Linked DNA regions of Lentilactobacillus curieae. The protein of the gene in region 2 interacts with the protein of the main gene of each other region in a pairwise test. Links are inferred from orthologs where the notes say so. Each region holds a gene or a part of one and is shown on either strand. Other genes may lie near its edges.

The links.
Region 1: the proteins of pepT (region 2) and tpiA interact in binary tests that used the Escherichia coli proteins (3 or more experiments, as listed by UniProt). The link is inferred for Lentilactobacillus curieae from one-to-one orthologs.

Annotation. Positions count from the first base shown.
Region 1 is NZ_CP018906.1:1,656,002-1,659,109, reverse strand. The notes cover bases 140-2,910. They hold tpiA (triose-phosphate isomerase), read right to left. Parts: upstream 2,019-2,910; coding sequence 1,260-2,018; downstream 140-1,259. Other genes in these bases: PL11_RS08010 (phosphoglycerate kinase), read right to left, coding at 2,149-2,910; eno (phosphopyruvate hydratase), read right to left, coding at 140-1,155. Also shown: more of eno, read right to left, coding at 1-139; more of PL11_RS08010, read right to left, coding at 2,911-3,108. UniProt on the Escherichia coli protein: Involved in the gluconeogenesis. Catalyzes stereospecifically the conversion of dihydroxyacetone phosphate (DHAP) to D-glyceraldehyde-3-phosphate (G3P).
Region 2 is NZ_CP018906.1:1,929,325-1,932,452, reverse strand. The notes cover bases 259-3,049. They hold pepT (peptidase T), read left to right. Parts: upstream 259-930; coding sequence 931-2,169; downstream 2,170-3,049. Other genes in these bases: clpB (ATP-dependent chaperone ClpB), read left to right, coding at 2,292-3,049; PL11_RS09370 (Nif3-like dinuclear metal center hexameric protein), read left to right, coding at 259-916. In the rest of the region: more of PL11_RS09370, read left to right, coding at 1-258; more of clpB, read left to right, coding at 3,050-3,128. UniProt on the Escherichia coli protein: Cleaves the N-terminal amino acid of tripeptides.

The DNA.
Region 1 (3,108 bases), 270 kb from region 2 along the record:
ATTCAAGGCAACAACTAAGTCAGAGATAGTTGTGTCTTCAGTTTCACCTGAACGGTGAGAAATGATTGCAGTGTAACCAGCTTCTTTAGCCATTTCAACAGCGTGAACTGTTTCAGTTAAAGTACCAATTTGGTTAAGCTTGATTAGGATTGAGTTAGCTACGCCACTGTCAATACCCTTTTTAAGGTAGTCAGTGTTAGTAACGAACAAGTCATCACCAACGATTTGAACCTTCTTACCAAGGCGTTCAGTAGCCATTTGCCAATCTTCCCATTCATTCTCATCCAATGGGTCTTCGATTGAGATAACTGGGTACTTGTCAACGATTTCTTCAAGCAAACCAACGAATTCTTCAGCAGTGTATGACTTACCGTCACCAACTAAGTCGTACTTCTTAGTTTCAGTGTTGTAGAATTCTGATGATGCGCAATCAAAAGCAATTGCAATATCCTTACCTGGCTTGTAGCCGGCACGTTGAATTGCTTCAACAAGGATTTCGAATGGTTCTTCGTTGTTCTTTAAGTCAGGAGCAAATCCACCTTCGTCACCAACAGCAGTTGAGTAACCGCGTTCGTTCAAAAGGTTCTTTAAGTTATGGAATGTTTCTGAACTCCAACGAATAGCTTCTTTGATAGTTGGGGCACCAACAGGCATGATCATAAATTCTTGGAAATCAACCTTGTTGTTGGCGTGCTTTCCACCATTGATAACGTTAAGCATTGGTGTTGGCAATGTGTGACCATTGAAACCACCAAGGTAGTTATACAATGGAACTTCAAGTTCGTCAGCAGCAGCACGAGCAGCAGCTAATGAAACACCAAGAATTGCGTTAGCACCTAACTTACCCTTGTTTGGAGTACCATCTAATTCGATCATTGCTTTATCGATAGCTAATTGGTCAGTTACATCGTAACCAACAATTTCTTTAGCGATGATGTTGTTTACATTGTCAACGGCTTTTTGTACGCCCTTGCCCATGTAACGGTCCTTATCACCATCACGAAGTTCAACAGCTTCGTGTTCACCGGTTGAAGCACCTGAAGGAACGATTCCACGACCCATTGCACCTGCTTCAGTATATAGTTCAACTTCAACAGTTGGGTTACCACGTGAATCTAGGACTTCACGAGCATAAATATCAGAAATAATTGACATGTTTTTTTCTCTCCTTAACGAAAGTTGTGACCTTTTGTACAAGGCTCAATTCAATTCTATTTGTTTTTCAGTAAACTTTCAATATAAAATACTCAACTAGCGGACTATTTTTCAAGGAAGTTAGCTAATTTTAAAAATGAATCTGGCTTAAGACTTGCTCCACCAGCTAAAACTCCATCAATATCGTTTTGAGATAAAATTTCGGCAGAGTTGCTATCATTCACGCTACCGCCATATAAAACTCTTACTTCGTTGGCAATCTCATCTGAGTATAAGTCAGCAATGGTTTGTCTAATTAAATAACATCCTTCTTCGGCTTCAGATGCACTAGCAGTCTTTCCACTACCAATCGCCCAACTAGGTTCGTAAGCGACGATAATAGTCCGTGCTTGTTCGTCGGAAATTCCCTTCAAAGCATTGGTTACTTGGCTAACCACCCATGAGATTCGATCAGGTGATTCTCGGCGACTCATAGTTTCATCGCAACAAATAATTGGAGTTAAACCGTTTCTAAATGCTGCTTGAACCTTTTTGTTGATGATATCATCAGTTTCTTTGAAATACTTACGACGTTCTGAATGGCCGATGATAACATGAGTTACCCCCATCTCAGCAAGTGCTAACGGGCTGGTTTCACCTGTATAAGCACCAGAATCTTCGTAAAAACAATTTTCAGCGGCAATAATTAGTGGTAAATCCCCACTATTTTCAACCATACTCTCTAAAAATAACGGTGATGCCGCAATGGCCGTTTCTGTTTTTGATGGATCTGGTAGCTTGCCAGCCAATTGATTCAAGAAATCAACTGCCTCCTTAACGGAAAGATTCATCTTCCAATTTCCTGCGATAAATGGAGTTCTCATTACTTGATCAGTCCCTTATACATTAGTTAGTACTATTGTACCGAATATCCGCCATCAAAGCCACAAATAAACATATACCAATTTAAAATGCAAAATAAAAAAGCCTAGCAAATGCCAGACTTTTCAATGATTATTTGTTGTCGATTGCAGCAATTCCTGGAAGGGTTTTACCTTCAAGGTATTCAAGTGAAGCTCCACCACCAGTTGAAATGTGGGTAAGCTTGTCAGAAACACCTAATTGCTTAACAGCAGCGGTTGAATCACCACCACCAACAATTGTAGTAGCTTCAGTTAAACCACCAAGGAATTGGCCAACTTCAAGGGTTCCTTTAGCAAAGTTTTCCATTTCGAACACACCCATAGGTCCATTCCAAACAACAGTCTTTGCATCTTTAAGAACAGCTTCAAATTCTTCAACTGACTTAGGACCAATGTCCAATGCCATCCAACCATCGTCAATGTCGCCTTCAACGACTTTGTGGTTGGCATCGTTACTGAAACTTTCAGCAACAACGTTGTCAGAAGGTAGCACGATTTTGTCGCCACCCTTTTCAAGAATGCTCTTAGCAACGTCAATCTTGTCTTCTTCAACAAGTGAGTTACCAATCTTAATACCCTTAGCAGCATAGAATGTATAAGTCATTCCACCACCGATAATGATCTTATCAGCTTTATCGAGCAAGTTGTCGATAACACCAATCTTATCAGAAACTTTGGCACCACCTAAAATGGCAACAAATGGACGTTTCGGACTGTTAACTGCTTCACCCAAGAATTGGATTTCTTTTTCCATTAAGAAACCAGCAGCAACTGGTTTGCCATCTTTATGCATTGCTTCAGCAATACCGGCATTTGATGCATGAGATCTATGAGCAGTACCAAATGCATCGTTGACAAATTCGTCACCTAATGAAGCCCAGTATTCGCCAAGCTTTGCATCGTTACCTGATTCGCGCTTAACGTATTCGCCGTTAACAACATCTTCATAACGGGTGTTTTCAAATAAGAGAACACTACCGTTGTCCATTTTGTCAATCGCTTCTTCAAGTTGAGCACCTTCAGTAACAGGTACAAAGATAACTGGCTTGTT
Region 2 (3,128 bases):
GATGTTTCACCCTGCTAAAAATCTGGACTTATCGATCCCACAAAATCAGATGTATGCCACCTTATTACAAAATCACATTACCGTTTATTCTGCGCACACCAATCTGGATTTTGCGGATGGTGGAATGAATGACTGGCTAGCAGAACAATTAGGGTTAACTGATCTATCTGGGATGGTTCCTGGATATGCAGATCCGGTTTACCGACTAACGGTGCAGGTACCTAAGGTTTATTCGGCAGCTGTCCGGATGTCCTTAGTTGATGCTGGTGCTGAAGTCAATAGTAGTGAATATACTAGCTATACTTATGAAATTGACGGGACGGTTTACTATGTCCCTAAATCATTCTCAAATCCAGAAATTGGCAACGTTGGGGAACCAACAGAACGAGAAGACGCCCGATTAGAATTTGAACTATTTAAGAGCAAATTGGAGCCGGTTATGCACGCACTTCATGATGTGCATCCACTTGATAAGCCACTCTATAACATTATTAAGGTGCAAGATAAGCAGCATCAATACACTATGGGGCGGATTGGTGATTTGGAAAGTGAAATGAGTTTGGATGAATTTGTTCAACTTGTGAAGGATAAATTCCAGGTCCAAGGTCTAAGAGTGATTGCGAATGATTTAAGTAAACCGGTGAAAAAAGTTGCCGTTCTTGGAGGAGATGGTGGTAAATTTTACCCACTTGCCCAAAAACTGGGGGCTGACGTTTATGTGACTGGGGATGTTTATTACCACACTGGACATGATATGCTAGCAGCCGATATGCCAGTTATTGATCCCGGCCACCACATCGAAAGTGTTTGCAAAGCAAAGCTTGCTGACCTGTTTAACCAATGGAAAGCGGCTGATGACTGGGACATTGAAATCATTGAATCAAAAATTAATACAGATCCATTTACATTTAAATAATTGGAGGAACTATCATGGCAAAATATGCAGAACTTATCCCTAATTTTTTGAAATTTGTGAAAATTAATACCAGGTCTGATCCAAATTCAGACACGATTCCATCATCAAGCAATCAAGTTGAATTTATCAAAATGCTTGAGCAGATGTTAACAAACTTGAGTTTAAGCAACGTTCACATTAATAAACAAAGTGGCTACGTATATGCAACTCTTGAGAGTAACGTAGATAAGCAAGTCCCAGCAGTTGGGTTTATTTCTCACGTAGACACTGCAGCATTTAACGCTGAAAACATCAGTCCTAAAATCATCGAAAATTATGATGGTAAGTCTGTAATCAATTTAGATGACAAAGGTGAATATCAGCTTGATCCAGCAGTCTTTCCTAGTTTAAAGAAATATGCTGGCCAGACTTTGATAACCACTGATGGTTCAACTCTACTTGGTGCGGATGATAAGTCTGGGGTGGCAGAAATCATCTCAATGATCACATATTTTAAAGACCATCCAGACCTAAAACATGGAACTATCAAGATTGGCTTTGGACCAGATGAAGAAATCGGAACAGGCGCTGACCATTTTGATGTTGATGACTTTGGTGCGGACATTGCGTACACAGTTGATGGTGGGCCACTTGGAGATTTGAATTACGAAACTTTTAATGCAGCCGCAGCTAAGGTAACCGTAACTGGTACTGATGTTCATCCCGCTGAGGCCAAAGGGATTATGGTCAACGCAATCCAGGTTGCAATGGACTTTCATGACCAGTTGCCAACGTATGACCGACCAGAGAAAACGTCAGGTCGTCAAGGTTTCTTCCACATCGATAGTTTTTCTGGGTCTGTTGATCATTCTGAATTGACTTACATCATTCGTGATCATGATCGAGATCGCTTCGAGGCCAGAAAACGGTTGTTTACTGGAATTGCTGATCAGATGAACCGTGACTTTGGCGTCGACCGTGTGAAGGTTGAATTAAAGGACCAGTACTACAATATGGGGGAAGTTGTTGCTAAAGATCCAACGGTAGTTAAGGTTGCGGAGCAGGCAATGGAAAACGTTGGGGTTACTCCAAACATCTTCCCAGTTCGTGGTGGGACAGATGGCTCAAAGATTTCGTATATGGGATTACCAACGCCAAATATTTTTGCTGGTGGGGAAAACATGCACGGACGCTTTGAGTATGTGTCTGAAGAAACAATGGAGAAAGCGGTTGATGTCATCGTGGAAATCGCAAAATTATACGCTGAAAAATAAAAGTCAAAATTGGTCAAATAATTGTTTACTTTTAGGCCGATTTGTTAGAATATATGCAGTGAAGTTTGAAATATATGTTTATTTCAAACTTTTTTAATACAAAGAAAAAGGGTGACAAACAATTGAATCCTGATAATTTAACCGAAGCAGTTTCGACTGCTATTTCATCAGCACAACAAATTGCAGTAACGAGAAAACAGCAAAATATCACCGTTGCTCATTTATTTAAAGCTCTAGTTCAACCAGGTGAGTTAGCCCGCCAAATCTATTCTGAACTTGGTTTGGATTTAAACGCTTTGGAACGCGAGCTTGACAAGGAAATTGATGCAATTGCCGTCGTCGAAGGTTCTAGCATCACATACGGGCAGTCTTTGTCCGCAAATCTATACGAACTCTTACAAAACGCTGAACAAGTAAAAAATAAGTTTGATGACAAGTTCATTGCGGTAGACACCTTAACAATTGCCTTGATGAGACTTCATGGGGATAAGTTTAAGGACTACTTAGCAAGTCAAGACGTTACGGAACAAAAGGTTCAAAACGTAGTTGAAAACATTCGTGGTGGCCAAAAAGTTGTCAATAAGAACCAAGAGGATTCATACCAGTCGCTTGAAAAGTACGGAACTGATCTAGTTAAAGCGGCTAGAGAAAATAAGTTAGGACCAATAATTGGTCGTGACCAAGAAATCCTTGAAGTTGTGACGATTTTATCCAGAAAGAATAAAAATAATCCCGTTTTGATTGGGGCACCTGGTGTTGGTAAGACTGCAGTGGTCGAAGGCTTAGCCAAGCGAATTGCTTCAAATGATGTCCCCGAAAATTTGAAGGACAAGACTATCTACCAATTAGATATGGGGTCACTAATTGCCGGTGCGAAATACCGTGGTGAATTTGAGGAACGACTTCAGGCAGTTTTGAAGGAAGTTCGTAAATCTGAAGGTCAGATCATCATGTTTATT